One region of the Kitasatospora sp. NPDC051984 genome, then DNA from elsewhere that is predicted to be linked to it. Evidence: riboswitches for the same ligand, from Rfam matches in the RefSeq annotation. Region 1 holds a riboswitch; the other holds the start of a gene.
The links. A riboswitch is a leader RNA that binds a small molecule or an ion and turns the genes downstream of it on or off. The one in region 1 is predicted to bind cyclic di-AMP.
Positions count from the first base shown of each region.

Region 2: linked by a shared signal. The riboswitch ahead of ACIHEI_RS27290 (transglycosylase family protein) and the one ahead of ACIHEI_RS09150 (M23 family metallopeptidase) in region 1 are both predicted to bind cyclic di-AMP.

Region 1 covers NZ_JBIUCB010000003.1:538,462-553,230, forward strand. Annotated here, with positions in the region: gene ACIHEI_RS09105 (ATP/GTP-binding protein) at 107-703, opposite strand; gene ACIHEI_RS09110 (DUF742 domain-containing protein) at 681-998, opposite strand; gene ACIHEI_RS09115 (roadblock/LC7 domain-containing protein) at 1,022-1,432, opposite strand; gene ACIHEI_RS09120 (ATP-binding protein) at 1,416-2,675, opposite strand; gene ACIHEI_RS09125 (hypothetical protein) at 2,864-3,088, opposite strand; gene ACIHEI_RS09130 (hypothetical protein) at 3,255-3,437, opposite strand; gene ACIHEI_RS09135 (TetR-like C-terminal domain-containing protein) at 3,469-4,047, opposite strand; gene ACIHEI_RS09140 (alpha/beta fold hydrolase) at 4,047-4,877, opposite strand; gene ACIHEI_RS09145 (YiaA/YiaB family inner membrane protein) at 4,999-5,289, opposite strand; cyclic di-AMP (ydaO/yuaA leader) riboswitch at 5,506-5,670, shown strand; gene ACIHEI_RS09150 (M23 family metallopeptidase) at 5,681-6,448, shown strand; gene ACIHEI_RS09155 (DUF3995 domain-containing protein) at 6,458-6,964, opposite strand; gene ACIHEI_RS09160 (hypothetical protein) at 7,080-7,892, opposite strand; gene ACIHEI_RS09165 (GNAT family N-acetyltransferase) at 7,943-8,521, shown strand; gene ACIHEI_RS09170 (sensor domain-containing protein) at 8,639-9,331, shown strand; gene ACIHEI_RS09175 (class I SAM-dependent methyltransferase) at 9,439-10,179, shown strand; gene ACIHEI_RS09180 (MerR family transcriptional regulator) at 10,187-10,573, opposite strand; gene ACIHEI_RS09185 (MFS transporter) at 10,640-11,839, shown strand; tRNA gene ACIHEI_RS09190 (tRNA-Met) at 12,309-12,382, opposite strand; gene ACIHEI_RS09195 (PrsW family intramembrane metalloprotease) at 12,452-13,681, opposite strand; gene trmB (tRNA (guanosine(46)-N7)-methyltransferase TrmB) at 13,879-14,709, opposite strand.
Region 2 covers NZ_JBIUCB010000017.1:3,596-18,364, reverse strand. Annotated here, with positions in the region: gene ACIHEI_RS27305 (LacI family DNA-binding transcriptional regulator) at 1-336, shown strand, start outside; gene ACIHEI_RS27300 (AMP-dependent synthetase/ligase) at 397-2,310, opposite strand; gene ACIHEI_RS27295 (hypothetical protein) at 2,422-2,622, opposite strand; gene ACIHEI_RS27290 (transglycosylase family protein) at 2,815-4,032, opposite strand; cyclic di-AMP (ydaO/yuaA leader) riboswitch at 4,038-4,214, opposite strand; gene ACIHEI_RS27285 (hypothetical protein) at 4,712-6,718, shown strand; gene ACIHEI_RS27280 (hypothetical protein) at 6,845-7,741, opposite strand; gene ACIHEI_RS27275 (DUF397 domain-containing protein) at 8,091-8,327, shown strand; gene ACIHEI_RS27270 (ATP-binding protein) at 8,475-8,999, opposite strand; gene ACIHEI_RS27265 (helix-turn-helix domain-containing protein) at 9,418-10,284, shown strand; gene ACIHEI_RS27260 (MFS transporter) at 10,532-12,004, opposite strand; gene ACIHEI_RS27255 (MarR family winged helix-turn-helix transcriptional regulator) at 12,093-12,506, shown strand; gene ACIHEI_RS27250 (M56 family metallopeptidase) at 12,544-13,491, opposite strand; gene ACIHEI_RS27245 (DUF5134 domain-containing protein) at 13,665-14,213, opposite strand; gene ACIHEI_RS27240 (DUF6421 family protein) at 14,573-14,769, shown strand, end outside.

The DNA.
Region 1 (14,769 bases):
CGGGCGTACAGGCTGTGCGGGTTCTCGGCGACCGCCGACCCGTACAGCGGGGAGCCCTGGGCGCGGGTGTACGGGCAGCCGGTGGCCGCCCGGTGGTCGGGGACGGTCACGGCAGCTCCTCGGCGGCGGCCCGCAGGTGGTCCACGAAGTCGATCAGCAGCTTGTGCGCGGCGTCCGGGTCGCGGACGTCGCAGGCCAGGATCGGGACGTCGGGCAGCAGGTCGAGGGCGGCGCGCAGTTCCTCGTCCGGGTAGGCCGGGGTGTCGGGGAAGACGTTGACCGCCACCGCGAACGGGATGCGGTGCTCCTCCAGCAGGCCGAGGACGTCGAAGGACTCCTCGATCCGGCGGGAGTCCACCAGCGCGATCGCGCCCAGCGCGCCGCGCGACAGGTCCTCCCACAGCGGCCAGAACCGCTGCTGGCCGGGCGTACCGAACAGGTACAGCGCCAGGTGCTTGTTCAGGGTGATCCGGCCGAAGTCCAGCGCCACCGTGGTGGTGGTCTTGTGCGGACGCCCGGTCAGGTCGTCCACCCCGGCGCCGGCCGCGGTCATGGTCTCCTCGGTGCGCAGCGGAGCGATCTCGCTCAGCGCGGCGACCAGGGTGGTCTTGCCGACCCCGAACGGGCCGGTGACCAGGATCTTGACCGCCCCCTGGACAGTGGACGGCAGATAGGTCGGCTCAACGGAGCTGACGGAGGCCAACCAGCACCTCCTCGAGCAGTGAGAGCGGGACCTGTTCGGCCTGCCGCACCGGCGGCAGGACCTGCACGGCCCCGAGGTCCAAGAGATCGCCGACCAGCACCTTCAGGACACTGACCGGCAGGCCGAGGTGGGCGGCCACCTCGGCTATCGACAGCAGTTCCCGGCAGAGCCCGAGGATCGCCTGCTGTTCGCGGTTCAAGGCCGTACGGTCGACCGCGGCCCCCGGCAGGGTCCGCACCAGGCTCTCGAACTCCAGCACGTTGCGGCTGGCCCGGCTGCGGCCACCGGTGATCACGTAAGGCCGAACCGGCCCCCGCCTCACCGCAGGTCCCCGGCGGTGGCGTGCTCCTGCCGCGGTGCGGCGGTCAGGTGGCTGCCGATCCGCTCGACCAGCGTCTGCATCTGGTAGGCCACCAGGCCGGCGTCCACCGACTCGGAGGCCAGCACCGCGAGGTGGGTCCCGGCGCCGGCGGCGACCACGAACAGGTAACCACCGCCGAACTCGATGATGATCTGCCGGGTCGGCCCGTCGCCGAAGCCCTGCGCCACGCCCCGGGACAGCGACTGCAGTCCGGAGCAGGCGGCGGCCAGCCGCTCGGCGTCGTCCCGGCCGATCTTCGGGCTGCGGCCCATCTCCAGGCCGTCGTTGGACACCACGACGGCGTGCTGGACCTCTGGGACGGCGACGATGTCGGTCAGCAGCCAGCCGAGATCAGGGGTTGTGGTCATGGGAGTCTCCCGAGCGCTGGGGAAGTTGGGGGGCGGGGAATTCGTCGTGGCGGTCCTGCTCGGGCCGCCGGTCCTGCTGTGCGGCGGAACGGCCGCTGGCGGTCCCGGCCTGGAACATCGACATGAATGTCTGCGCCTCGCGCGCACAGCGCGGCGGCGGCGCGGGCTGCTCCTCGGCCCGGGACCCGGTCTGCTGCTGCGGGGCGCTGCCACGGCGGTTGACCCGCCGCGGCAGGGTGCCGCCCTGCGTGGGAACGGACGGCCGGTCGTCGTCCGCGGCGACGGCCGGGCGACGGGTCGGCAGCGCGGCCGCCGCCGGTTCGGTGCGCGGGATGCTGCTCGCGGGCACCGACAGCGGATCGGTGAGCAGCGCGGACGGCAGCAGCACCACCACCCGCACACCGCCGTACGGCGAGGGCGCGGAGTTGATGGTGACCCGGAAGCCGTACTGCTCGGCGAGCCGGCCGACCGCGGCCAGGCCCAGCTGCGGGACCTCGCCGATCCGCGACACCTCCAGCGAGCCGCCGCCGGACAGTGCCGCGCCCGCCTTGGCCACCGTCACCTCGGTCATGCCGACGCCGCAGTCGTCGATCTCGATCACCGCGCCGTTGTGGACCGGCATCAGCGTGACGTAGACCTGGGAGCTGGGCGGCGAGTAGCGGGTCGCGTTGTCCAGCAGTTCGGCCACCGCGTGGATCAGCGCCTCCGCGGCGGCACCGAGCACGGCGGTGTCGACCCGGCTGTGCACCACCACCCGCTGGAACGGCAGGATGCGCGACTGGGCGCCGCGCACCACGTCCTCCAGCGAGACCGGCTCCGGCCAGTGGCGACCCGCGCGGGAGCCGCACAGTACTGCCAGGGTCTGGGCGAGCCGGGCCTGCTGGGCGGCCGCGTGGTCGGCGCGCAGCAGGCCTTCGAGCAGCACCGGGTCGTCGTGGGTGCGCTCCATCTCGTCCAGGCCGGCCTGCTGGTCGTGTGCCATCACCAGGATGCGGCGGGCCACGCTGAGGAAGGCGCGGCGGGTGGCCGCGTTCATCTCCTGCTCGCGCAGCGCCGTCTCGACACCCGCCTGACGGTCCGCCAGTTCGGCGGCCAGCCGGTCGCGGGTGGCGGCGAGTTCGTCCTCGGTGGCGGCCAGCCGGCCGCGCAGGTTTCGGGTGACGGCGCGGGACCGAGCGGAGGCCGCGAGAGCGAGAAGGGCGAGCAATGCGGCTGCTGCCAAGCACCATTGAGTGGTCGTCACCCGCCGAATTCTAGGGTGGACTTCCTACTGGCGTATGAACTGATCGAAGCATTGCTGTTCAGAGCGCGTCAATGTCGGACAGAACCGACAGCGTCGGACGTCCGTCAGGTGGCGTCCCGGTGGACCGGCGGCAACGCCGGACGGCCGGGCCCGGGCTCACGCTCCGTCACATTCGGCGCGAGCCGCTGCTACTGGCCGTCGACCTCGCCGTACGGCTGCGGGTCCTTCGCCGTCACCGGCCGCAGCGAGCGCAGCGACCGGGCCACCGCGAAGCAGCGGGCGAGCGTCGCGCCCCAGCCCTCCGGCTGCGGCAGCGCGTCGGACCGCGTCCCGGCCGCCGACCCGTCAGAGGTGGCGCGGGGGGCGGGGATCAGTCCCGTGCCGTGCTCGATGCGCTGAGTCACCTGCGGCATGTGTGCTGTCCTCCGTGCTTGTCGGTCACCCGTGAAGGTCTTCACGCGGTATGACTTCCCGACCGAAGGACAGTGTTACGCACCAGTGGTGTCGGATCCGTGGGGAACCGGTTGCGAAATGGTGTGGAGGGGCGCGCGGGGGCCCACGCGCAGGCGGGAGGCGCCGTCAGGCCGGTGAACCGTCCTCCTGGACCTCCTCGGCGATCGGCCGGTCCGGGGCGGAGAGGGTGTCGGTGTGCGGGGTGGTGCCGCCCGTGTGCTCGGGGCCGGCGTGCGCGCTGGGCGCGGTGAGCGAGGCGACCACGCCGACGGCGAGCGAGGCAAAGGCGAGCAGGCTGCGCTTCTTCATATCGGGTAGAACGCGCCAGGCCCCCGTCAGGTCACGCGCCGCGTCCGCCCGGCCAGTGGCCGAGGCCGTCGACCAGCACGTCGGTCAGCCGCTCCAGCGTCACGTCCGGCCCCTCGGCGAGCTGGAACGCCCCCGCCGTGGTCAACGAGGCGTACCCGTGGGCCATGGCCCGCAGGGTGCGCGCGGCGTGCACCGCCTCGGAGCCCTCCAGGCCGTACCCGCGCAGGACGGCGAACAGCACGTTCACCAGCCGCTCGCCCGCCGCCATGAGCTCCGGGTCGGGCTCGGGCGCCTGCGGCAGCGCGGCGTAGCGACGGGGGAACCGGGTGGCGTACCCGGCGTACGCGGCGAGCAGGGCGGCGACCGCCTCGTCGCGGGAGTGGCCGAGGACGGCGGCGGCCAGGTGGTCGGTCAGGTCGTCGAGGGTGCGGACGGCGACCAGGCGCCGCAGCTCGGCCAGGCCCCCGGGGACGTGCTTGTACAGCGACGGGGTGGCGACCCCCGCCTTGGCGGCGACGGCGGCCAGGGTGAGCGTCTCGGCGCCCTGGGCGTCGATCAGGTCGAGGGCGTGGTCCACCACCGCGGTGGGGGAGAGTCCGGCGCGGGCCATCAGCGGGCGACCTCGTTCAGCTCGTTCAGGAAAGGGAGCAGGGCGTCGGCGACGGCCTGGGGGTAGCCGGCCATCGGGTAGTGGCCGCCGTTCTCGATCATCACCTTACGGCCGCGCAGCGCGGCGGCCTGCCGGTCGGCGATCAGCTCGGGGTTCGGGAAATCGGGGTCCTTGCTGCCCATCAGCACCAGCGCGGGCACGTCGACGGCCTCGCACCAGCCGACCGGCGCGGAGTCTCCCGTGAGGTAGCCGCGCAGCGCGGCCTTCCGGGCGGGCTCGCGCAGCATCTCGGCGAGGCCGGCCCGGTAGGCGTCGAAGTCGGCGGGCCGCGCGGTCGGGTAGTAGAACTTCTGCATCGAGCTCCACAGGCCGGGGAACGCGGTGACCAGCGGGGCGGCCAGGCCGAACAGGGCCTTCTGGAAGGCGTTCAGCGGGAGGTTCTCGATGAAGGCGTCGATCAGCACCACCCCGGCGGTCCGCCCGGGGGCGAGCTCGGCCGCGCGGACCACGGTGGCGCCGGTGTAGGAGTTGCCGGCCAGGACGGCGCCGCGCAGGTCGAGGTGGTCGAGCAGGGCGACCAGGTCGTCGGCGATCGCGGCGGGGGAGTAGTCGGTGAACCCGGTGGAGGACTCGCCGAGGCCGCGCAGGTCCATGGTGATCACCCGGTGCCCGGCGGCGGTCAGCAGCGGTGCGAGGTGCCGGTAGGTGGCGCGCTTGTCGAGCATGCCGGGCAGCAGGACGACCGGGACGCCGGTGCCGGGGGTGTCGTCGTAGGCGATCCGGCCGCCGGGGACGTCGACGTACCGGGTGGTGCCGAGGGTGCTGTTCATCGCGGGCCTCCTGGGCGGGCGTTGCGGTGCGCCGGGCGCTGGAGGCCCGGCCGACTGCCGATAGCCATAAAGCTAAGGCTAATAGCCTTAGCCGTCAAGCCGTGGAGGCCGGCCGGATCGGTCAGATCCCCTCCACCTTGAACGGGTCGTGCTCGGCGAGCAGCTTGTCCAGCCGGGCCTGGTCCACCCGGCTGGTGATCGCGCCCTCGTCCTGGCGGTCCCGGATCACCTTGGCCAGCGTGAACGCGGAAGTGATCTCGTACAGCAGCCCGACGGCGAGGAAGGCGCGCATCCAGGCGCTCACCGGCAGGTAGGCGATCCCGAGCGAGAGCGCGGCGGTGGCCAGTCCGAAGGAGACGGCGGCCTGGGCGAAGTAGGCGGCGGTGGTCCGGTGCGGCACGGTTGCGGTCATGGCATCAGGGTCGCGCCGGCCCGGAGGCGTGGCGTGAGTACGGATACTCAACCGCTCGGTCACAATCCGTCAGGTTGGCTCTGGTGAACCGTCACAAATCACCCATAGGGCGTCAGGAAATCTTCGCTGTCTCGTGGTAGCGGCTTGGAATCATGGGGTCCATAGGATTAACGTTTGATAACGCAGCGCGGTCGGCAACGCCGTAACCATGCGGCACCGTGCGCCACGCCTAATCCACTTGGGCACACCCTTCGGGGCGTCCCAGGAGCCGGGGAACCACGTTTCCACCGGGGTGAATCGGGACGGCCCTGGGCCCGACCGTAGGAGACCTTCCACCTCCGAACCCGTCAGCTAACCCGGTCGGCGGCAGGGAAGGAAGGAGCACGCCCCCGTGGCGTCGACCTACACCGAGAGCACCGGCACCCAGTTGCTCGACCACCCGGTCGAGCCGGAAGCCGCCCGGCACCGGCTGCCCCGTCAGTCCCGCGCCGGCGCGCCCCTGCTGGGCGTCACCGCGATGACCGCCGCGCTCGGCGCCACCGCACTCGGCGCCGCCCCCGCGCAGGCCGCCGCCCCGGTGCCCGTCACAGCCGCGGACGAAGCCTCCGACGGCCTCCTCGCAGGCGACCCCGGGCTCGCCCTCGCCGCCCGCATCCAGCAGCAGGCCGACGGCCAGCGCACCGCCGCCGACGAATCCGCCCGGCTGGCCGCCGCGCAGGAGGCCGAGGCCAAGCGGGCCGCCCAGCAGGCCGAGGCCGAGCAGGCCGCGCACACCCTGCCGGTGGCCGGCTACCAGCTGACCGCGCACTTCGCCCAGTCCGGCGCGCACTGGGCGCACCTGCACACCGGCCTGGACTTCGCCGCCCGCACCGGCACCCCCGTCGCCGCCGTCGCCGGAGGCACCGTCACCTCGGCGGGCTGGTCCGGCCCCTACGGCTACCGGGTCATCCAGACCCTGCCCGACGGCACCGAACTCTGGTACTGCCACCTCTCCCGGATCGCCACCGCCTCCGGCCAGGTCGCCCCCGGCACCGTGCTCGGCGCGGTCGGCGCCACCGGCAACGTCACCGGCCCGCACCTCCACCTGGAGGTCCGCCCCGGCGGCGGCGCCCCGATCGACCCGCTGCCCTGGCTCCAGCAGCGCGGCCTGCAGCCGTAGTTCTTCCGCTCATCGACGGCCGCCGCGCTCGGGCAGGAGCCGACGGCCGAACACCGCGCAGCCGAACAGCAGCCCGCCGGCTAGGAAGAACGGCTCGTACAGCACGGTCGCGAAGCGGGCCATCGCGTCCAGCTCCGCCACCGAGCGGTGACCCGCCGCCAGCGCCAGCCAGTCCGGCACGGAGGGCGCGGCGTGCACGATCAGCAGCACCGCCGTGCCCCGGGCTGCCCACAGCAGCCCGCGGGCCGGCAGCCGCTCGCCCCAGGGCCGTATCAGCGCCAGGGCCAGCGCCGCGGCCACCGCGCACAGCGGTATCGCGATGATGTCGATCACCAGCAGCGGCGTGTTGTCCAGCACCGACAGCCCGCCCGGCAGACCGGCCCGGCCGCCCAGCAGCCAGTACAGGTGCACCAGGGCGAAGACGGCCGACCAGAGCGCGGCGGCCTGCGCGGCGATCCGACGGAACGACGGGCGCAGGCCGACGGAGGTGGCGCCGGCCGGAGTCACGATGTCCATGGCTCCACCCTGGCCCGGCGGCCCCGCCCCGCGGATCGTCCGGACGGCCAGGACCGATGGATCATCAGGACGATTCCGGGGTCCTCCGATCGGTGGACCCGGCGGGCCGAAACCCTCAGTACACCTCGGGGGCCAGCTCCGGGTACTCCTCCAGCAGCAGCCGGGCCAGCCCGGGCACCGTCCACTCGCCGCACAGGTCGATCGCGGCCTGCGCCACCGCCTCCTCGAAGTCCTCGAACTCCCCGGAGAGCTCGTCCGGCATCGGCAGGCCCCGGGCGTTCAGCTCGGCCAGGTTGCGGTAGCTGCGCTGCATCAGCCCGTGCTCCAGCAGCCGGCGCGCCCCGTCCGTGGACACCCCGACCAGCAGCGCCCGCTCCGGGCCCCAGCCACCGTCCGGATCCACCCCCGGCACCCGCTCGTACGCGGCGAAGCGCTCCTCGACGTCCAGCGCCCGGAAGTCCTCCAGCCAGCCCCGCACTTGGTCGAGGTCGTCCACCGGCACGCCGTCCGCGCGCAGCAGCAGCGTGTACAGGCGCGGCCAGGTCAGCAGGTCGGACCGGCGCAGCAGCGAGTCCACCAGCACCTGGCCCTGCCAGTCGGCCTCCTCGCGCAGCTTCTCCAGCCGCTTGGCGTTCAGCCGCCGCGCCGCCCGCTGACGTTCGATCAGCAGCCGCACCGCCGCCGGGTACGCCCAGGCGTCGCCGTCCGGCTGGACGTACAGGTGCAGCTGCTCGTACAGCAGGTGCTCCAGCACCGGCGAGGACAGCTCCGGGAAACCGTCGTGCAGCCGGGCGCCGCCCAGCTCCAGCAGGGTCAGTACGGTCCGCACCGCCGGTTCGGGTACCGCCTCCAAACCCTCCTCGGCCGCCCAGTCCAGCAGGTCGGCGGCACGGGTACGGGGGAGCAGGTGCAGGTCTTCGTCGTCCACCCCGGTACGTTAACCGGTCCGCGCGGGGCCGACCGGTAGGGTCGAGTCCCATGCAGACCGTCCGGTTGACCGGCCCCCGGCTCACGCTGCGGGAGTACCACCACACCCCGGAGGAAGTCGCCGCGCTGCACGCCCTCCACGGCGACCCCCGGGTGATCCGGCATCTCCCGTTCGACGCGGCCGACTTCGAGGAATGCGCCGACCAGATCGAGCTCTACCTCGACGAGGCCGAGGCCGAGCCGCGGCAGCACTACCGGCTGGCCGTCGACGACCCGGCGGGCGAACCGATTGGCCAGGGCGCCCTCACCCGCGACGGCGAACACGCCGCCCAGCTCGGCTGCGTACTGCGTCACGACACCTGGGGCCGCGGCTACGCGGGGGAGGTCACCGCGCTGCTGTGCGCGCTCGGCTTCGACACCCTCGGCCTGCACCGGCTGTTCGCCCGCACCGACCCCGACAACCCGGCCGCCGCCCGGGTGCTGACCAGGGCCGGCTTCCGGTACGAGGGCCGGATCCGCGCCGAGTCGCACTGGGACGGCAGCTGGCACGACGCACTCCAGTACTCGCTGCTCGCCCCCGAGTGGCGGGCCGTCCAACTCGCCGCCCCCGCCCTGCGACCCGGGGGTTAACCCCACCATCGATCGGGAAGCAGACCTCATTCCGGAACCCCGGCCCGGTACGGCACCTTGGAGTAGTGCCCACGCCGCCGACCGGCGGCACCGCCCCGACCACCCGAAGGACCGCGGATGTCCACCGCTGCGTACCGTGCCTCCACCGGCGACCACTCCACCCGGCCCGGGTTCTGGCGCGCCCCGTTCTCCCGGGCCGCCTTCCGGGAGCTCGGCTTCGCGCTCAGCGGCCTCCCGATCGCCGTACTCGGCTTCTCCCTCGTCATCGCGCTGTTCAGCTCCGGTATCGGGCTCGCCGTCACCGCGCTCGGCCTGCCCGTGCTCGCCCTGGTGACCATCACCGGCCGCGGCTTCGGCGCCCTCGAACGCCACCGGATACGCACTCTGCTCGGCCTCGACCTGCCCGCCCCGGCCCCGGTGAAGGTCCAGCGGGAGGGCGTCTGGGGCCTGATCACCGCCCGGCTCGGCGACGGGGCGGGCTGGCGGGGCGCGCTGTACCAGTTCGTCATGTTCCCCTGGGCGGTCTTCAGCTTCACGGTCTCGCTGGTCTTCTTCGTCGTCGGCTGGGCGCTGCTGCTGTTCCCCGCCTACCAGTGGGTGTGGCCCCACTACACCGACTGGAACGGCTACCGGGTCGCCGACTGGACGGATTCGAACGGCGTCCAGCACACCTACGAGCTCGTCTCGCCGTACCAGATCGGCGCCGTCAGCCTGCTCGGCCTGCTGTTCGTCCTGATCACCCCGCAGCTGGTCCGCGCCCTCAACGGCGCCAACCGGCTCGCCGCCCGCGGCCTGCTGGCCGACCGCTGACCGTGCGCCGCTGAACATGCACCACCCCCCGGGCCCGTGGTCGGATGACTGCGGGCCCGGGCCGCACCCCGGGTCCGTCGAACGTCCGGAGGGACGGAGGACCGCCGATGTGCCCGGTCAGCAGCGCCCGCCCCGTAGACCGCCCCGGGCACCGCCGCGCGCCGGCCGCCGGGACCGTGCTGATCACCTCCCGGCCGCTCGACGAGTACTGCGCCTACCTCGGCCTCACCCGCGCCGACCTGAGCCGCCTGCCCGGCCCGCTGCTGGACTGCCCAGGCGGCGCCGCCGCGTTCGCCGCCGAGGCCCGGACGCTGGGCTGCGAGGTGGTCGCCGTCGACCCCGGCTACGCGCTCGGCACCCGCCGGCTCGCCGAACTGGCCGCCGTCGGCCACGACACCATGGCCGGCGCCATCCGCCGCGACCCGGCCCACCACCTTCCCCGCGGCCGGCACGGCCGGCGCCGCCCCGACAAGTACCTGCGCAGCTGGGAGCGGGCCCGCCGCCTGTTCGCCGCCGACGCCGCCGCCCACCCCGGGCACTACGTGGCCGCGGCGCTGCCCCGACTCCCGTTCGCCGACGGCAGCTTCGCCCTCACCCTCAGCTCCTACCTGCTGTTCGCCTACCCGGCGCTGTTCACCCCCGCCGACCAGTTCCGCGCCCTGCGCGAACTCGCCCGGGTCACCGCCCCCGACGGCGAAGTCCGGATCTTCCCGCTCTACGACCACACCGGCAGCCTCAGCCCGCACCTCACCGAGCTCCGCGCCGCCCTCCGCCACCACCGGATCGCCAGCCGCGTCCTGACCACCACCCCGCCCCACCGCATCCTGGCCCTGACCCCGGCCCGGTGACCGCCCCTCAGCAGGAGTCGGCCGGGGCGGGCGCGTCCCGCAGCGAGCGCACCGCCCGCAGGTAGGCGCCCACCGCGTCCCGGCTGCGGGACAGGCACTCCACCCGCTCGGTGAGCTGCCGGTGCTCGTGCTCCAGCGCCGCCAGCGTCTCCGGGGTGGCGCCCCGGACGTGGTACTGGCCGCTGGTCAGGCAGGGCAGCACGTCCCGGATGGTGCGGGTGGACAGCCCCGAGTCCAGCAGCGAACGGATCTGCCGGACGCGTTCCACCAGCGCCTCGTCGTACTCCCGGTAGCCGTTCGCCGAACGCTCCGGCTTCAACAGGCCCTGCTCCTCGTAGTAGCGCAGCAGCCGGGGCGAGGCCCCCGCCCGGCCCGCCAGTTCGCCGATCCGCATCCGCGTCTCCCGTCCGCCGGAAAGGACTTGACCTTCACACCGATGTGAGGGTTCGAGGATAGCGGCATGACCGCGACCCACACCGAACTGCCCATCGGCACAACCACTTTGACCCCGCGCCAAGGCCTGCGCTGGTCCCCGCTGCTGGCCCTCGCCACCGCCGCCTTCCTGGGCATCGTCACCGAGGCGCTGCCCGCCGGCGTCCTCCCCGAAATGGCCCACGACCTGCGGGTCGGCGAATCCGCGATGGGCCAGTCGCTCACCGGCTACGCCCTCGCCACCGGACTCTCCGCGATCCCGCTCGCCCGGGCCACCGCCCGCTGGTCCCGCAAACGCCTGGTACTCGCCGCCGTCGCCGTCCTGCTGATCGCCAACGCCGTCACCGCGCTCTCCCCGTCCTACCCCCTCACCATGGCCGCCCGGATCGCCGCCGGCGTCGCCGTCGCCGCGATCTGGTCCGAACTCGTCGGCTACGCCCGCCGCCTGAGCCCACCGCACCTGCACGGACGGGCGATCGCCGTCACCGGCATCGGCGTCCCGCTCGCACTCTCCCTCGGCATCCCGCTCGGCACCTGGTCCGGCCGACTGATCGGCTGGCGCCCCACCTTCGGACTCGTCGCCGTACTGGCCGCCGCCCTGCTGCTCTGGCTTGCCGCCGCCGTCCCCGACGCCCCCGGCCGGCGCACCGGACGGGCCGAACCCCTCCTCGCGGCGCTGCGCCTGCCCGGCGTCCGGCCCGTGCTGTTCGTGGTCGCCGCGTTCGTCCTCGCCCACAACGTGCTCTACACCTACATCGCCGCACTCCTCGACCACTACGGCATGGCCGACCGCCGCGACCTGGTCCTGCTGGTCCTCGGCATCACCTCGGTCGCCGGACTCGCCATCACCGGCGCCCTCGTCGACCGCCGACTGCGCCACCTCACCCTCGCCGCCACCGCCGCCGTCCTCGCCGCCCTCGGACTCCTGCTGCTGCCCACACCCGCCGCCCCCCTCGTCCTGCTCGCCGCCGCCCTCTGGGGCCTCGGCTGGGGCGCCGTCCCCCCGCTCTTCCAGACCGCCGCCGCCGACGCGGGCGGCGACCGCGCCCAAACCCTCCTGGTCGCCACCTGGAACACCGCCATGGGCCTCGGCGGCGCCGTCGGCGGCCTCCTCCTCACCCTCTCCGGCCCCAACGCCTTCCCCTGGTTCGCCCTCGCCCTCCTCCTCCCCGTCCTCGCCGTCACCACCCTGGCCCGCCGCCACGGCTTCCCGGCGAAGCGCCCATGAGAGACCCGAACGGCCGGGGAACGCAGGCGGGTCGTCGCCACGGTGACCGGCTGTGCCGTGGACGGTGAACCGTGGGCCATGTCGGCCTTGTACTCACCGTGGTTGCCACAGCGGCCGGCCCGGAGAACGCAGACGGCCCGTGGGCTGCTCCTCGGGCCGGGCCCCGCTGGGCGGGGGCGGCGGTCGAGGCACCGGGGATGTACCGGTGAGCCCACGGGCCGGGTGACTGCTGGGAATTAGCCTGAGCCGGAGGCCAGTGGGGCCTCACCGCTGCGCAGGCAGGGGCGGCTCTAGCGAGCAGCCACCTCACGCATCCTGAAGGAACTCAACTCAGGATCACCTCCTTTCAGTGTGCCGCCAGCGTAGGCACCACTGTCGGGGCGGGCAACGGATTAATTTGCCGGGCAATTCACGGCAGGCACGACGAAGGCCCGGAGGCGATGCCTCCGGGCCTTCGTTTGCTACTGAGTAGCGGGGACAGGATTTGAACCTGCGACCTCTGGGTTATGAGCCCAGCGAGCTACCGAGCTGCTCCACCCCGCGTCGGTGAACACGACTCTACGTGACTCCTGCGAGAAAAGGAAATCCGTTCTCCGCAGGCACCCGCGCAGGTCACCGCGCTGGTCGGCCGGGACCGGCCGGCTGGCGGGTGCGGCGGGTCTGCGCCCACACCGCGAAGCAGACCAGCGCCGCGAAGCACGGCACCATCACCAGGCCGTACACCAGCAGGAAGCCGTCGGTGCCCAGTCCGGCCGCCGCGTTCCACACCCCGTGCAGGCCCATCGCCAGCAGCAGGCCCGCAGGGGCGCCGAGCCGGGCCGCCCAGCGGCGGCCGGTGGTCAGCGTCACCGCGAGGCCTATGCCGGCCAGCGCGGTGAACAGCGGATGCGCGAACGGTGACAGCAGGGCCCGCAGGACGAAGGTGTGCACCGTCCCGTCGAAGTCCCGCAGGCTCGGTGGGCGGCCCAGGCCGATCGCGTCCAGCCGGGCCTGCCGGTCCGCAGTGAACGCCCGCCCCAGGTAGAGCGCGTTCTCGGTGAACGCGAAGCCGGACGCCGTGACCCCGCCCAGGACCGCCCCCGCCGCCAGGGTGCGCGGGTGCGAGCGGGCCCGCAGTCGCCAGGCCGGCGCGGGCCGGAACAGTGCCACCGCCCGCTCGGGGTCGTCGTGCCGGTGCCGCAGCAGGCGTCGCAGCCGTCCGCACGGGCGGCCCGGTTCGCAGTGGTGCCGCCGCCGCAACGGCAGCAGCAGCATCAGCAGCGCCGAGCTCTTCGCCACCTCTTCGATCAGCGGCGTCGCGAACTCCGCGCCCCAGGTCTCCCCGCGCGCGCCCCGGTGGGCGATCAGGAAGTCGCTCGCCCAGCCGTTCGCCATGATCGCCACCGTGGTCGCCGCGCAGGCCCCCCAGGCCAGGCAGAACAGGGTGTGCCGGATCGGCACCCGCGCGGTCTGGTTCAGCCACGCCAGCGCCCCCAGTACGAACGGCAACGGCAGCAACGCCAGCCCGAGACCCACCAGCAACCCGGCCGTCCCCGTCTGACGCTGCACCAGATGCAGGATCAGCACCCCGGACCCGGCCAGCGCCAGCGCCGCCACCGCCGAGGACGCGGCCGGCCGCCGCATCGGCCACAACCGGCGCACCACCGACGGCGCGACCCGGATCACCCGGCCACCACGCTGCCCCGGGATCCGCCCCACCGCCGACAGGTACACCCGCACCCGGTGCGCCCCCGACTCCGGGAACGCCCGAGCGCCGTCCCGGGAAGGCGGCAGATCGGCGGCCATGGCGGCGACCCCTACAGGCAGGCTGGGGGAGGCCTTGCCGCCGGGCGGACTGCTCACCTGCAGAAGCGTAGGCGAATCCTCCACTCCGGCGGGAGTGGGGAGCACAATCCGTACGGCCGGGGTGACAGACCGTCAGCAAGGCGAAGCGGCGGACGCCGCTTCGGCGTTGTTCTACCCGGAACGTCCCCCGCGAGAACGCGCGCGCCGCCCGTCGCTGTCCCGCGCAGGGACGATTCGGCGTGCGGCGCAGCGAATCAGCGGCGGCGGAACAGGATGTCGTGCACCGCGTGGCCCTTGGCCAGGCCGGCCCGTTCGAACTTGGTCACCGGACGCCAGTCGGGGCGCGGCGCGTAGCCCGGGACGGTGCCCGCGGGGTGCTCGTCCGGCTCCAGCCACGGCGAACCGTCGCCCTCCGGGTGCAGGTTCTCCAGCTCCGGCGAGGCCTCCAGTACGGCCAGCATCTGCTCGGCGTACGGCTCCCAGTCGGTCGCGCAGTGCACCAGCGCGCCCGGGGCGAGGCGGGGCAGCACCAGCTCCAGGAACGACTCCTGGATCAGTCGGCGCTTGTGGTGCTTCGGCTTCGGCCACGGGTCCGGGAAGTACACCCGCAGGCCCGCCAGCGACGCGTCCGGCAGCATGTCGCGCAGCAGGATGACCGCGTCGCCCGCCGCGAGGCGGACGTTCTCCGAACCGTCGCGCTCCAGGAACTGCAGCAGGTTGCCGTGGCCCGGGGTGTGGACGTCCGCCGCGAGGATCCCGGACGTGGGGTCGGCCGCCGCCATCGCGGCCGTGGTGTCGCCCATCCCGAAGCCGATCTCCAGCGTCACCGGACGGCCGTCGAACATCGCCGGCAGGTCCATCGGGGTGCCGTCGATGGCGTGGCCGAAACGCTCCCAGCCACGGTCCAGCGCACCCGCCTGCGCCTTGGTCATCCGACCACGACGCGGCTGGAAACTGCGGATCCGCTGCTCACGGTGCTGGGCCTCGGTGGCCTTGTGCGGGTACATCGGCGCGGGGTACGCCGCCGGGGCGGCGGACAGCCGGGCCGACGCGGGCAACTGGGGGCTGGGGGCGGAGGAAGTCACAATCACACGAGTCTACGGGAGCTCGAAAATCGGGTGATCGGGCACGTGCGGGTGCGAACC
Region 2 (14,769 bases), on a different contig from region 1:
GGCGGGCACGCCGCCGCCCAGGCACTGCTCGACAAGGGCTGCACGGCGATCGTGTGCGGCTCGGACATGATGGCGCTCGGCGCGATCCGCGCGGTGCGCCGGCGGGGCCTGTCGGTGCCGCAGGACGTCTCGGTGGTCGGGTTCGACGACTCGCCGTTGATAGCGTTCACCGAACCGCCGCTGACCACCGTGCGCCAGCCGGTCGAGGCGATGGCCACCGCCGCCGTCGACGCCCTGCTGGAGGAGGTCGGCGGGAACCCGGCGCAGCGCTCGGAGTTCATGTTCCAGCCGGAGCTGGTGATGCGGGGCTCGACCGGGTCGGGCCCGCGCAACTGATCGGTGTTTCAAGGCATTTGCGGCCCTCGCTCCTCGGTGGAGCGGGGGCCGCAGGCGTTTTCAGGTGTAGAGCTGCTCGATGTCGCGGCGGTAGGCGGTGCTGACGGCCTGCCGGCGGACCTTCAGGGACGGGGTGAGCAGGCCGCGTTCCTCGGTGAAGTCGCCGCCGACCACGCGCACCCGGCGGATCGACTCGGCGCGCGAGACGGTCGAGTTGACGGCCTGCACCGCCTCGGCGAGTGCGGCCAGGACGGCGGGGTGGACGGGGACGGCGCTGGTCACGTCCTGGGCTTTCGTGGTGGCCGGTTGGCGTTGTTGCAGGAAGTGCTCCACCGCCTCCGGGTCCAGGGTGAGCAGCGCGCCCACGTACGGGCGGTCGTTGCCGACCACCAGGGCCTGGCTGATCAGCGGGTGGGCGCGCAGGCGGTCCTCCAGCGGGCCGGGGGAGACGTTCTTGCCGCCGGAGGTCACCAGGATCTCCTTCTTGCGGCCGGTGATGGTCAGGTAGCCGTCCTCGTCGAGCCGGCCCAGGTCGCCGGTGGCGAACCAGTGTTCCCGTTCGGGTGTTGGTGCGCCCAACTCGTAGTAGCCGTCGAAGATTTGGGGTCCGCTCAGGAACACCTCGCCGTCCTCGGCGATCCGCACCGCGCTGCCCGGCACCGGCGGCCCGACGGTGCCCGGGCGGGGCCGCAGCGGCGGGTTCACGGTGGACGGGCCGGTGGTCTCGGTCAGCCCGTAGCCCTCGTACACCAGCACGCCCGCGCCGGCGAAGAACAGCAGCAGTTCCGGGTCGATCGAGGAGCCGCCGCTGATCGCGTACCGGATCCGGCCGCCCATCGCCTGCCGCACCCGGCGGTACACCAGGGCGTCGTACAGGCCGTGCGCCAGCCGCAGCGACAGCGGGGCGCGGTCGCCCCCGCCGTCCAGCGCGGCCAGTTCGGCGCGGGCGTAGCGCTTCGCGACCTCGGCCGCCCGGTCGAAGATCCGTGCCGCGCCCTTCGCCTGCGCCTCGGCCCGGCCCAACTGGTGGATCTTCTCGAACAGGTAGGGCACGCCGACCAGGAAGGTGGCGCCGAACTCGGCCAGGTCGGGCCGGAGTTCGGCGGGCTTCAGGGACGGGCTGTGGCCGAACCGGATCCGGCCGAACACGCACGTCACCTGGATCATCCGGCCCAACACGTGCGCCAGCGGCAGGAACAGCAGGGTGGACGGCGTCTCCCCGGTCGCCGCGGTGAACACCGGCTCCAGCAGGGCGTGGCAATTCGCCGCCTCGGTGAGGAAGTTGGCGTGGGTGAGCAGGCAGCCCTTGGGGCGTCCGGTGGTGCCGGAGGTGTAGATCAGGGTGGCCTCACTGTCCGGGCCGAGAGCCGCCCGCCGCTTCTCCAACTCCCCGGCGGGCACCGCCTTTCCGAGCTCACCGAGGGCCTCGACGGCGTTCTCGTCCAGCCGCCAGAGCGGCACCGTGCCGCCGGTGCGGGCGATCGCCGTGGTCAGAACCTCGGCGGTGTCGGCGTCCTCCGCGACCGCCAGGGCCGCGCCGGAGTCCCGGACGATCCACTCGGCCTGCTCGACCGAGGAAGTCGGGTACACCGGCACCAGGGACGCACCGGCCGCCCAGGCCGCGAAGTCCAGCAGCGTCCACTCGTAGCGGGTGCGCGACATCAGCACGATCCGCCCGCCCGGGCGCACCCCCACGGCGATCAGCCCGCGGGCGGTCGCCGCCACCTCGTCGGCGAACTGACTGGCCGTCACATGTCGCCACCCGCCTGCGGGTTGACGTCTGGTGAGCACCTCGGCGGCCGGGGCTTCGACGGCGTTGCGGAACGGCAGGTCGGCGAGGCTGCCGGAGTCCGGCGGCGGGACGAGGTGCGGGGTGCGGGCCTCGACCACCCGCCCGTCGGAGTGCAGGACTTCGACGGGCGCGCGGTCGCGCAGGTGCTCGGCGCGGGCGGCACGGGCGAGGGGGTGTGCCATCAGCGAACTCCCTTGGGTGGGGTTCGCCCAGGGTAGGGACTCCGCCGCGAACTTACTAGACGGTAAGTTCCTTGACAGTAACGGGTGTTGGGCTCGCTTCGGCCGCTGCGTTCAGCCCTCTTCGACGGCCGGGGCCGGGCCGGTGAAGCGCTCGCCGTCCCGGCTGCCGCCGGTGCGGGCCTGGGTGCGACGGCCGGTGGACAGGTAGTCGCGCACCAGCAGCTCCACCGCGTCCTGCGGGCTGCTCACTCCGAGGCGCATCATCGCCTCCAGTGCGAGGTCCGCGTCCAGCGTGATCGTCACCTTCGCCATCGCACCGCTCCAGGGGCTTGGGACCGCTTCCGGCGTTCGGCCTTCGGCGTTCGGCGTTCGGCCTTCGGTCTCGGCTGAGGATAGGCCGCTGCCCCCGGAGCCGACCAGGGTCCCCGAGGGCAGCGGTGTCCGCGGTGCGGTCACCTCGTGCGCGTGCGCGTGGTGTGCGCGGTGCGTGTGGTGTCAGGCGGTTCAGACCCGACCGGCGAAGTCCGGCGCCCAGTTGGCGATGGTCTCGGTCTTCACGCCGGACTTCGGGTTGGCGGCCTCGACGTACTTGCCGTCGCCGATGTAGATCGCCACGTGATAGACGCCCGAGTTGGAGCCGTTGTTCGACCAGAACAGCAGGTCGCCCGGCTGCAGGCTGTTCAGCGAGACCCGGGTCGAGTAGTCGGCCTGGTCCGCGGCCACGCGCGGCAGGCTGATGCCGGCCTGGCGGAACGCGGCCTGGGTCAGGCCCGAGCAGTCCCAGCCGCCGTTGCCGGTGCCGCCGTAGATGTACGGCTGGCCGACCTTCGACAGCGCGAAGTCGATCGCCGCGGCCTTGGAGCCGGTCGCCTTGACGGCGGCGGTGGCGGTCGTGGTGGCGGTCGTGGTGGCGGCGGCGGGCTTGGCGGGGGTGCTCGGCTGGGCCGGCGCGGGGGTGCTCGGCTTGGCCGGGGCGGACTGCTTGGCCGGCGCCGACTGCTTGGCCGGGGCCTGGGCGACCGCGACGTTGCCGAGCGCCAGCTTCTGACCGGGGTAGATCATGTCCGGGCCGTCGGTGAGGACGGAGCGGTTCAGCTCGTACAGCTTCTCCCAGCCGCCCTCGACGTTCTGACGCTGGGCGATGGCGGACAGCCAGTCGCCCGCCACGACGGTGTAGCTGCCGGAGGCCTGGGTGTCGGCCTGCGGCTGAGCCTGCGGGCGGCTCTGGGCCTGGCCCTGGCGCTGCTGCGGGGCCGGCTGCTGGGCCTGCTTCGGCGCCTGCGGCTGGGCCGGGGCCTGGGCCTGGGCCTGCGGCTTGGCGGCGGTGGAGCCCGTGGAGGTGTCGACCTGCGGGGCGGCGCCGCCCTTGGTCAGACCGGCCTGGACCGAGCACACCGGCCAGGCACCGGGGCCCTGGGAGGCCAGCACCTTCTCGGCGACGGCGATCTGCTGGTCCTTGGTGGCCAGGTCGGCGCGCGGGGCGAACGCGGTACCGCCGAAGGCGGCCCAGGTGGAGGCGGTGAACTGCAGGCCGCCGTAGAAACCGTTACCGGTGTTGATCGACCAGTTGCCACTGGACTCGCACTGCGCGACCTTGTCCCAGGTGGCCACCGAAGCGGCGGAGGCGGTACCCGCGGCCAGGCCGGGGACCGTGAGGCCGATGCCCACAACACCAGTGGTGGCAATCAGACGGCGGGCGCGCTTGGCGCTGATGGGCAGCATGAAGAAGCGTTCCTCTCCCACGCCTGCGAGGTGAGCTGTCGGATTCGGGCTGGAGTTGCCCGGCCGCGCACACCTTTCGGCGCGCACGGCTTCACCCCAAGCCCCGGACCGGTCCGTCAGGACCGCCCCAGGGCGACTTACCTGGTTCCCCCGCCCCTGCCGCGGTGCGTCATTGCATGAGCCGGCCCACCCGGCGGCAGGATTCGGCGTTCCGGGCGAGCTGGGTCCGTGTGTCCACGAACGTGGGCAGGAGATTAAGCGGATTTAAGGACGATTAGCAAATTCCTGTGACGGCCGTCACCGGGTCCGGAAAATTCGATCAAGGAATTTCGGACGAACTCCACGGCGAGCGGCCAAACCTGGGCTTCCGTCAGGAAATTGGCGATCTTGTGCCCGTTTTGGGTGGTTATGTGGCCTGTCGGGCAAATATTCACCTTGGTTAGTGTTTGTGATCGACCGGATGGGGGGTTATGGGCGTTCTGTCCATCTTGTCCCGGGCGCTGAAGACCCTTTGCTGACAGGTCGTGGAATTGCGGCCATCGCCCATTTCTGTCGAACTGATGGGTGATGCTACGTCAGAATGCTTAGCTGTTTCGGAAGTCGCCGATTTCCGTTGTGACAGCCATCTATGCTGCCCGCGACGATTCGGAGTCCCTGCGCGTTTCGGGAGGCGGCCATCGTGGAGCAGTGGGAGAACGCGCGGCAGCGGCGGCCGTTGTCGGGGCGGCGGCGGGTGTTGGCCTGGCTGGCGGTCGGGACGGTGGCGGCGGTCGGTGGGGGAGTGGTGCTGCGGCAGTCGCTGGCCGGGGCGGAGCCGGCGGCGGGGGCGGTGGGCGAGGGTGGGCGGCGGTGGTCGGATGCCGAGGGGTGGGGCGGGAAGGTGCCCGGGGCGGGGAGTGCCGTGCGGATCACCGACAAGGTGGTGCTGGACGGTGATGCCAAGGTCGGGTCGCTGCTGATCGACACGGGTGGGTCGCTGGTGTTCGCCGGGGACCGGTCGGTGACGTTGGAGAGCGCGGGCAACGTCGAGGTCCGCGGGGTGCTGGCGCTCGCGCCCGATGCGGCGCACACCCATACCTTGCGGTTTCCCGGCATCGACGAACGGCGGTTCCAGGGCGGCGGCATGGCCGTCGTCGACACCGACACCGGCCTGTGGGTCACCGGCCGCGGCTACCTGCGGCTGGACGGTGCGCCCCGGACGGCGTGGGTGCGGGCCGCGACCGAGCTGAAGGCGGGGGACACCGTACTGAAGCTGGCGGTGGCGCCGGAGGGTTGGCAGGTGGGTGACGAGCTCGCCGTCACGCCGACCGCGCCGCCCGATGCCGAGGGGTTCTCCGATGCGTACGACCTGGTGACGGTTCAGCGGGTGGACGGCCCGAACGTCACGCTGGCCGCGTCGTTGCAGCACGCGCACCCGCGGGTGAGTCTCGGTGGTGGGGCGGTGTTCGGGGCGGAGGTGCTCAACCTGACGCGCAACGTGCGGGTCGAGGGCACCGAGCAGGGGCGGGCGCACGTCCACCTGACGTCCAGCCGGCCGGCCGATGTGCGGCATGCGGTGCTGCGGCGGGTCGGGCCGCGGGCGGTGGGGAAGGAGAGTTGGAACGGGCAGCCCGTGAGTGAGCCGGTGCTCGGGCGGTACGGGTTGCACTTCCACATGCTGCTGGACACCTCGCGCGGCACGGTGGTCGAGGGCGTGGTGGTGCGCGACGCCGGAAGCCACGCGTTCGTGCCGCACAACAGTCACGGCATCACGTTCCGCGGCTGCATCTCCCACAACACCTGGGAGGACGCGTACTGGTGGGACGGCCCGATCGACACCCGCACCCCGCAGGGCCCGTCCGACGACATCGCGTACGAGGGGTGCGTCGCCTCCAGGACGGTGTTCGAACCGAATCCGCGCGGCTACCGGCTGACCGGTTTCAGCCTCGGCGCGGGTACCGGCTCCTCGGCGAAGGACTGTGTGGCCGTCGGCGTGCAGGGCGCGACCGGGGCGTCCGGGTACGAGTGGCCGGAGACGAGCGAGGGGGTGTGGACGTTCGAGAACTGCCTGGCGCACAACAACCTGGAGAACGGCATCTTCGTCTGGCAGAACTCCGAACACCCGCACACCGTCAGCCGGTTCGCCGCCTACCACAACGGCGGCTGGGGCATCGAGCACGGCGCCTACCTGAACGACTTCGCCTACAGCGCCTCGCTGCTGTACGGCAACGCCGCCGGCGGGATCGCCGTCCACGCGCTCGGGCGCGACAAGGGCACGGTGTTCGACGGGCTGCTGATCGACGCCGCCGGGAAGTCCGACTACGCGGTGGCCACCCTCAAACACCAACTCGACGGCGAACTCGTCACCCTGAGCCGCAGCCGGCTGATCGGCTACCGCAAGGCCGGGGTGGCGTTCCGGGCCACCGGGGACGGGAAGCCCGACGACATCGCGGTGCTGGACTGCGAGTTCGGCGACGGCCCCGAGCTGTGGCTCGACCCGGACGCGCCCGCGCCCAAGCAGATCCTGTTCCGCAAGGCCGGGCAGTCGGAGACGCTCGCGCTCGGCAAAGCCGGCCCCGGACTCGCCGCCGGCCCGTGGAACGCCGCCACCAGCCCCGCTGGCGCGCCCACGCCGCCGCGGCAGGTGGAGCTGCCCGTGCTGAAGTTCACCGACGGCGCGCCGCGAACGGGGCGCGTCACCGGCTGATCGCCGTGGGCACGGCGAAGCGCGACTGCCTGCGGCAGGCTTGATGCCCGCGCGCAGGGCAAAAGCGCGACGGGCGGGAACGCGTCGATGCGCTGCTCCCGCCCGTCGCGGTCCTCGGACGGCGCGTCAGCGCGCCGCGTGCGCCCCCGGCGTGGTGCGCTGCTCGGCGGCGGCCTCGGCGGCCTCCAACTGCTCCGCGGTGGGCTCGGGGAGCGCCGCCAGGTAGCTGGAGGCGATCAGCTGAGCCACCGTCGGGTAGGCACCGATCGGGGCGGCGCTCGGGCAGCCGGTCTCCTCGGCGGCCGCGGCCAGCAGCTCCGGGTCGGCCTCCGGGCCGATCACCAGCGGGGCCAGCGCGGGGCGCCCGCAGCCGGTCGACTTCAGGTGCTCGACGGCCGCGGCGACCGAACCGGGCACGTCCAGCGCGGCCGCGACCACGGGCACGGCGAGCCGGGCGGCCAGCAGCACACCGGTGATGCCGGCCGCGGACGCGGCCTCCTCGCCACCGGTGGTGGTCAGCACCACGCCGTCGGCGGCGGTGGCGATCGCGAACAGGCGGGCGCGGTCGGCGCGGGCCAGGTCCGCCTCGGACAGGCGCACGTGCACGGCCTCGGCCAGCAGCGGGTGCGGGCCCAGCGGGTCCAGCACCTGGGCGCCGGTCTCGGCGGCCGACTTGTGCAGCTCCGGCAGGAACTCGTGCGGCCCCGGAACCAGCGGCACCACGACCGGTGCCGGCTGGCCGGCCTCGGCGGCCGCGTTCAGCAGATCGGCCACCGTCTGGGCGTCCTCGCCGCCCAGGTAAGCGGCCGTCACCTCGATGCCCGGCTGGTCGCCGCGCACGACGGACAGCAGCTCCTCGACGACCGGACGGGTCTCCGGCCCGGCGACGGCCGGAACCGCCAGCACCAGGGCAGGCGAACCGGCCATGATCTCGGGGCGCTCGGGACGGCGGTGGCGCCCCCGCGCACGGGAGCCTGGCGTACGGACGGGCAGTGGCGCGCCCGGGATGGCTGCGGTGCTCATGCGCCGAATCGTAGGACATTGCCCAGCGTGCCTTGCAGCCGGATACCGGGAGTGGGCGGCTTTCCGCCAGGAAGTGACGGTCATCACAGCGGCAGTTGTGACTGGCTGTGAGGCGCGGGGCGGGTGGTGGGTGATCGACAACGCGCTGACGGCTGTGTGCGGACGGTCATGGCGAAGTTGGCGATTCGCCCTGCTGTGTCCGCTTACGCACCGTCAATTGCTGGGTCGTGAAGGGTTGGTGACGGCATTGGCACGTTCTTCTGCACGGGAAATTTCCCATGCTGATGCACGTGCAGCCGGGCTATCATCACGTCAAGTGAGGCATTCGCCAGGGTCTGGGGAGAAAACAATGGGTGAGGCGTACAACGGCATGGCGGCGACGGACCTCGAGGGCGTGGTCTGGCAGAAGAGCGGCTACAGCAACTCGAAGGGCAACTGCGTCGAGTTCGCCGCGCTGCCGAACGGCGACGTCGCGATGCGCAACTCGCGCTTCCCCGACGGGCCGGCGCTGGTCTACACCCGGGCGGAGATCGACGCGATGCTGCTCGGCGTGAAGGACGGGGAGTTCGACCACCTGGGCAACTAGCCCTGACGGTGTGTCGGTGGCCGCACAGACGGGCCGTCGTGGGAGATCCCGCGACGGCCTTCAATGTTTTTTTGGACCGGACGGGCCGGACGGCCCAAGTCGGGAAGGCGGCGGCCGGTTCGGCCGGAGAAGAAGGGGTGCGGGGCGTCAGGCGGAGCGGCGGTGACGGCCGAGGTTCGGCAACGGGGGTTCGGCGGCGAGCGCCGGCGCGGGGGCGTCGAACAGCGCCCACACGACCTTGCCCGCGCCCGCCAGCGGGTGCCAGCCCCAGGAGTGGGAGAAGGAGTCGACCAGGTGCAGGCCGCGACCGGACTCCGCCACGAAGTCGGCCTCGCGGGCGATCGGGCCGGAGCTGGACGGGTCGCTCACCGCGCACACCACCTGCGGGGCCCGGTGCACCAGGCTGATCCGGATCGGCAGTGAGCCGACGGCCAGTTGCGGAGTGGTCTGGGCCGGGACGCGGGACGGCTCGCGCTGGCCGAGTGCGTGCCGGAGCGCGTTGGTCACCAACTCGGAAGCCACCAGGGCCACATCGTCGAAGAGCTCGCCGAGGCCCCAGGTGTCGAGGGTGATCCGGGCGAACTCCCGCGCGGTGCGCACGGCTTCGAACCGGGGAGCGAGCGTGCAGCTGACCACATGCGGGTCGGTTGCCAGGGCGGTACCGGTGCTCATGAAGAGCTCCTCCCATAAGGGGGCGGACACGGCGGGACCCATCGGGGTCATGCCGGTCACCTCCGACTCGCTCGGCCGCTCTGCCGCCGCGTCCGACCACTGCGCGCACACGCAAGTACCCAGCGACGCACGGGCGTTGCCGGGACGGGTGTGCGGAATCGCGCTAGCTGTCGACGCGGAGCCCGCGGGGTTGCCAAGGGCGTGCAAGTGCACGTGCACCATGCTCCTCTGTGCTTACGGCAGATGCAAGAGTCGATTCACGTGCAGTCGTGCGATTGGCATATGCATGCACCGGATGCACGTGCAAGATGGTGTCTGCGTGTCAGAAGCGGTAGCCCTGCGCACCACTACCGGCACTCAGTGCGTCCAAGTGATGGCAGACTGTGCAACTGGTCTTTCCCAATGGAGGTTTGGTCAGATGACCACAGTGCAGCCCGGTGGGGGCTCGATGGTGCGCCGCATCCTCCTCGGCTCCCAGCTCCGTCGGCTCCGTGAGGGCTGCGCGATCAGCCGGGAGGACGCCGGCTACGCGATCCGCGCCTCGGAGTCCAAGATCAGTCGGATGGAACTCGGCCGGGTCTCCTTCAAGGAGCGTGACGTCGCCGACCTGCTCAGCCTCTACGGCCTGGGCGGCGGCGCCGAGCGGGAGACCCTGCTCGCCCTGGTCCGCGAGGCCAACAAGTCCGGCTGGTGGCACAGTTACAACGATGTGCTGCCGAACTGGTTCCAGACCTACATGGGGTTGGAGGAGGCCGCCGCGCTGATCCGCACCTACGAGGTGCAGTTCATTCCCGGCCTGCTCCAGTGCGACGAGTACGCCCGGGCGATCTTCGCGCAGAACCGGCCCGTGCTCGCCGACGACGAGATCGAACGCCGGGTCGCGCTGCGCGCCCGGCGGCAGAAGCTGCTCACCGAGGGCCGCGGGCCCAAGCTGTGGGCCGTCATCGACGAGGCCGCGCTGCGCCGCCCGGTCGGCGGCCCCGAGGTGATGCGCGCCCAGCTGGAGCACCTGGTGGAGTTGGCCGAACTCCCCAGCGTGGTGCTCCAGGTGATGCCCTTCCGGTTCGGCGCGCACGCCGGTGAGAGCGGCGCCTTCTCGGTGCTGCGCTTCCCCGAGCAGGACCTGCCGGACGTGGTCTACCTGGAGCAGCTCACCAGCGCGCTGTACCTGGACAAGCGCGACGACGTGGACGAGTACGTGCAGGTCATGGAGCGGCTCTGCGTGGACAGTCTGACCCCGCAGCAGACCCTCGAGCTGCTCCAGGGCATCCTCAAGAGCCAGTGACGGCAGGGGTTCGCGGTGCCCGGCGGGCTCGGGTGGCTGACGAATCGTCAGTGTCCGGGCCTCGCACGGGAGTCCGGGCCGCAGTTCGGTATCGGCGCGGTCGAGCGGATTGACCGGCGCCCGGCAAGCTGCCATGGTGACTGCGCCGCCGTCCGGCTTGCCCGGTGGGCCTCGGAACCGGCGGCGCTCCGGCTCCACCAATACGGGGGTTTGGTGGAGCCGGCTCCGACATCTCGGTGGATGACGCTCAGCGCTCCGACAGCACCTCCTGCTCCAGCGGCCGGTACCGGTAGTCCGGCACGGCGGCCGGCGCGGCGGCGGCGGTCTTGCGGCCGTTGCGGCGTACGGCGCCCGTGAGCGCGATCAGCAGGCCGAGCGTGGTGGTGCCCGTCACCAGCAGCAGGGCGGGCCGGTACCCGGCGAGTTGGGCGTGCGCGTCGGTGCCGCTGCCGGTGCCCGCGGTGAGCACCGCGGTGGTGACGGCCAGCACGATCGCGCCGCCCACCTGGAGCGCGGTGTTCACCAGGCCCGAGGCGAGGCCCTGTTCGTCGTCCGCCACGCCGTTGGTGGCGGCCACATTGATGGACGGAAAGCCGAGCGCGAAGCCCGCGCCGATCAGCAGCATGCTCGGCAGCACCAGGCCGAGGAACGAGCTGTGCTCGTCCAGCCGCAGGAAGAGCGCGTAGCCGAGGGCCATCGAGGCGACGCCGACCGGGAGCACCCGCTCCGGGCCGAACCTGTCCAGCAGGCGGCTGACCGAGCCGGCCGAGAGGGCGACGATCGCGCCGCCGGGCAGCAGGCCGAGCGCCGTCTCCAGGGCCGACCAGTCGAGCAGCCGCTGCAGGTACAGCGTGGCCACGAACTGGAAGCCGGCGTAGGAGCCCATCAGCGTCAGCGCCGTCAGATTCGCCCGGCGGACGCCCACGCTGCGGAATATGCCCAGCCGCACCAGCGGGTGCGCGGTGCGCGACTCGATCAGCAGGAAGGCCGCGGCCAGCGCCGCCACCAGCAGCAGCGAGCCGATCGTGCGCAGCGACAGCCAGCCCGCGCCCTGCGCCTCGGTGACCGTGAAGACCAGCAGCAGCACGGCGGCGGTGCCGGTGATCGCACCCGCTATGTCGTAGCCGCCGGAGCTGCGCTGCTCGCCGTGCTGCCGGGGCAGCAGCTTGATGCCGGCGAGCAGGGCGATCAGCGCGATCGGGACGGGCATCAGGAACGTCAGCCGCCAGCCGGCCGACGTCAGCAGCCCGCTGATCACCAGACCGAGCGAGAAGCCGGCGGCGGAGCAGGTGGTGTAGATGGACAGCGCGCGGTTGCGGGCCGGGCCCTCGGCGAACGTGGTGGTGATGATGGAGAGGCCGGCCGGGGCGGTGAACGCGGCGCTGACGCCCTTCAGGAAGCGGGCGCCGATCAACAGCGGGCCGCTGTCGACCAGGCCGCCGAGCAGCGAGGCGCCGGCGAATACGGCCAGGGCTATCAGGAACACCCGGCGGCGGCCGAGCAGGTCGGCAGCGCGGCCGCCGAGCAGCAACAGACCGCCGTATCCCAGGACGTAGCCGCTCACCACCCACTGCAGGGCGGAGTCGGAGAGGTGCAGGTCGGTGCCGATCGAGGGCAGGGCGACGCCCACCATCGAGACGTCGAGGGCGTCCAGGAACATGGCGGCGCAGAGCACCACCAGGGCGCCCCAGAGGCGTGGGGTCCATCGCGTGTCGGTCATGGCACCGTACGCTACATGCATGTGCATGGGATGCAAATGCATTTAATGCGGCTGCAACACATGCGTACGCATGTGCTAACGTGGCGGCGTGACCGACCTAGATCCGGATCGTGACCCTGCGGCGGAGACGGCGCTGGCCGAGAAGTGGCGCGCCGTGCTGGCCAGCCATGCGGCCACGTCCTGCGCGATAGACCGTGAGCTCGGCGAGGCCTTCGGAATCGGCGTCAGCGAGTTCGAACTGCTGGAGCGCCTCTGGGAGTTCGAGCAGGAGGAGCACCTGGCGGGCTCGCGCGCCCAGGTGCTGTCCGGCAGCGTGCACCTCAGCCAGAGCGCGTTCTCCCGGCTGGTCGCCCGGATGGAGAAGTCCGGCCTGGTGCAGCGCTCGATGTGCGCGGACGACCGCCGCGGCATCTTCATCACGCTCACCGACGAGGGCCGCGAGCGCTACCGCAAGGCCCGCCCCGTGCACCGCCGGATCCTCGCCGAGACGCTCGGCCAGTAAGGCCGGCGGGGCGACGGGCCGGCGGGGCGACGGACGCTCAGAGCAGCGTCGACAGCCCCGGTGCGGCCGCGATCAGCGCCGCCGCCACGGGAGCGGCCAGCGCCGCCAGCGTCCAGCCCAGCCGGGCCCGGCGCGGGAGCCGGGGCTCGCCCAGCAGCAGCCGGTCCACCCGGGCGGGGGACTGCGCCAGCTGCCGCGGCGGGCAGGACGCGAACACCTCACTATTCAGCTCCGCCAGTGCCAGCGCGGTGGTCACCCGCCCGTGCCGGCGGGCGGCCCGGTCGTCCGCCGCCAGTTCCGCCAGCACCGCCACCTGGTCGCGGAACTCGGAGAACACCCCCACCCCCGGAAAGCCCGTCGCCAGCGCCTGCGCGCACTGCGCCAACCAGTGGTGCCGGGCCCGGACATGGCCCCGCTCGTGGCTCAGCACTGCCGCCAGTTCCCGGTCCGACAGCTGCTGCAACGCCCCCGTGGTCACCACCAGCCGGGCCCGCGGTCCGGGCAGCGACCAGGCCTGCGGCCGGACGTTCTCCAGCACCACCAGCGGCTCCTTGGCCGCCCGCCGGCGCGGCAGCAGCGAGGCCGGCAACTCCGGGGCCCGCCGCGCCAGTTGGGTGTGACGGTGGCCGCGCTCCGCGCGCGCCGAACGGATCTCCCGGGCCAGCGACAGCGCCGTCCACACCCCGCCCGCCGCCAGCACCGCCGCCGACAGCCGGCCCCAACCCTCGCGGCCCGCCAGGCCGTACGCCTCCACCACTCCGTCCGGGGCGCCCGAGAAGACCACGTCCCGCCAGGCCGGAAGAGCGGCCGCACTCGCCAGCAGCAGGCTCAGCCCGCAGCACAACAGCACCGCGACCACCAGCATCTGCCACACCAGCAGGGCCAGCACCGGTTCTCGCTCGGGCCAGCGGGCCCGGGCCAGGCGGCTCGGCGCCACGGTGGCGAGCAGCAGTCCGAGCAGGAGCAGGCTCAGCAGTGCCGTCATGGCAGGGGCTCCCCGAGGCGGGATTCGAGGCGCGGCGGTGCGCCTGCCCCCCAACCTATGCCGCCTCACGCCCACGGGGAACGGCCGGGTGCCTCCAGTGACCAACACCACGTCGCCACAGGGTTTCGGACGCCCCGTCAGCCACTCGGGGCGGAGCCAAAAATGGCGGTGCTTCACATGGTCAGCAGCATCGCGAACATCCCGATCCCCATCGCGGCCCGGCAGGCCCGCGGCAGCGGCGCCGCCACCGTCGCGCCGTCCGCCGCGATCACCCGGCTGCCCTCCCACAGCGCGTACCCGCCGAAGTACACCAGCAGCAGCCCCGTCACCATCGGCAGCCCGGCCGGCTCCCCGTGGTGGCCGGCGTGCCCGCCCGGTGCGCCGGCCGTCATCGCCAGCGCCATGTACGCCATCGCCAGCGCGCCGATCCCGTGGTGCAGCCGGTGCGCCCGCAGCCCCGCCCCGCGTCCGGCCAGCGCGCCCACCAGCAGTGCCGCGGCCAGCAGTGCGTACGGCCAGCCCCAGGCCACGCCCGGCAGCAGCGCCATCCCGGCCATGCCCAAACCCATCGCGGCCTCCAGCAGGTCCGACTCCCGGCGGGCCGGCCGGTCGCCCCCGCAGGACGCGTCCTTCCGTCCTTGCCGCACCCGCCACCCGCAGTAGCCGCCGCTTCCCGTGGCCAACGCGGCCAGCAGCCAGTTCACCAGCGCCGGACCGTGCATCGCGTCCCCCTCCGGCCGGATGTGCGCCCACCCCACGATCACCGACCCCGACCGGGCGCAGCAGGGCGTGAACGGGGGCGCACCGAGGCTCGGCCGGGCCCGCGCCGGGCGTGCGAGCGGCTCCCGCCGCGGGCCGTGGTGACGGACTGGTGGTCCCCGGTGGCGGTCCGTTCGGGGGAGGGGCAGGGTCGGGCGTACCGGAAGCGACGCCGGATCTGTCCGTTTCATCCATCACGTCAGGGAGCGGAGCCGATCGCGCTACGAACCGGAGTGTCCGCCGTCAACTTGCTCTTGAGCCGGAAGACCTTTCGCGTTTAACGTGGTCTTGTCGAAATAACTCCTGTCGAAGTGAGCCTGAGATGCAGAATCTTTCGCCGACTCTCGCGGCTGCGGGTGACGCCCCCACCGCCGACCTCGCCGCGCACCCGGCCTGGCTGCGCCTCAAGGACGCTGTCGAGGCCCTCCGGCCCCTGCAGTCCAAGGACGGCTCGATCGACCTCGCCGCCGTGCCGCGCCCCACCGTCGACCCGCTGGTCGAGACCGTGCAGGCCGCCGT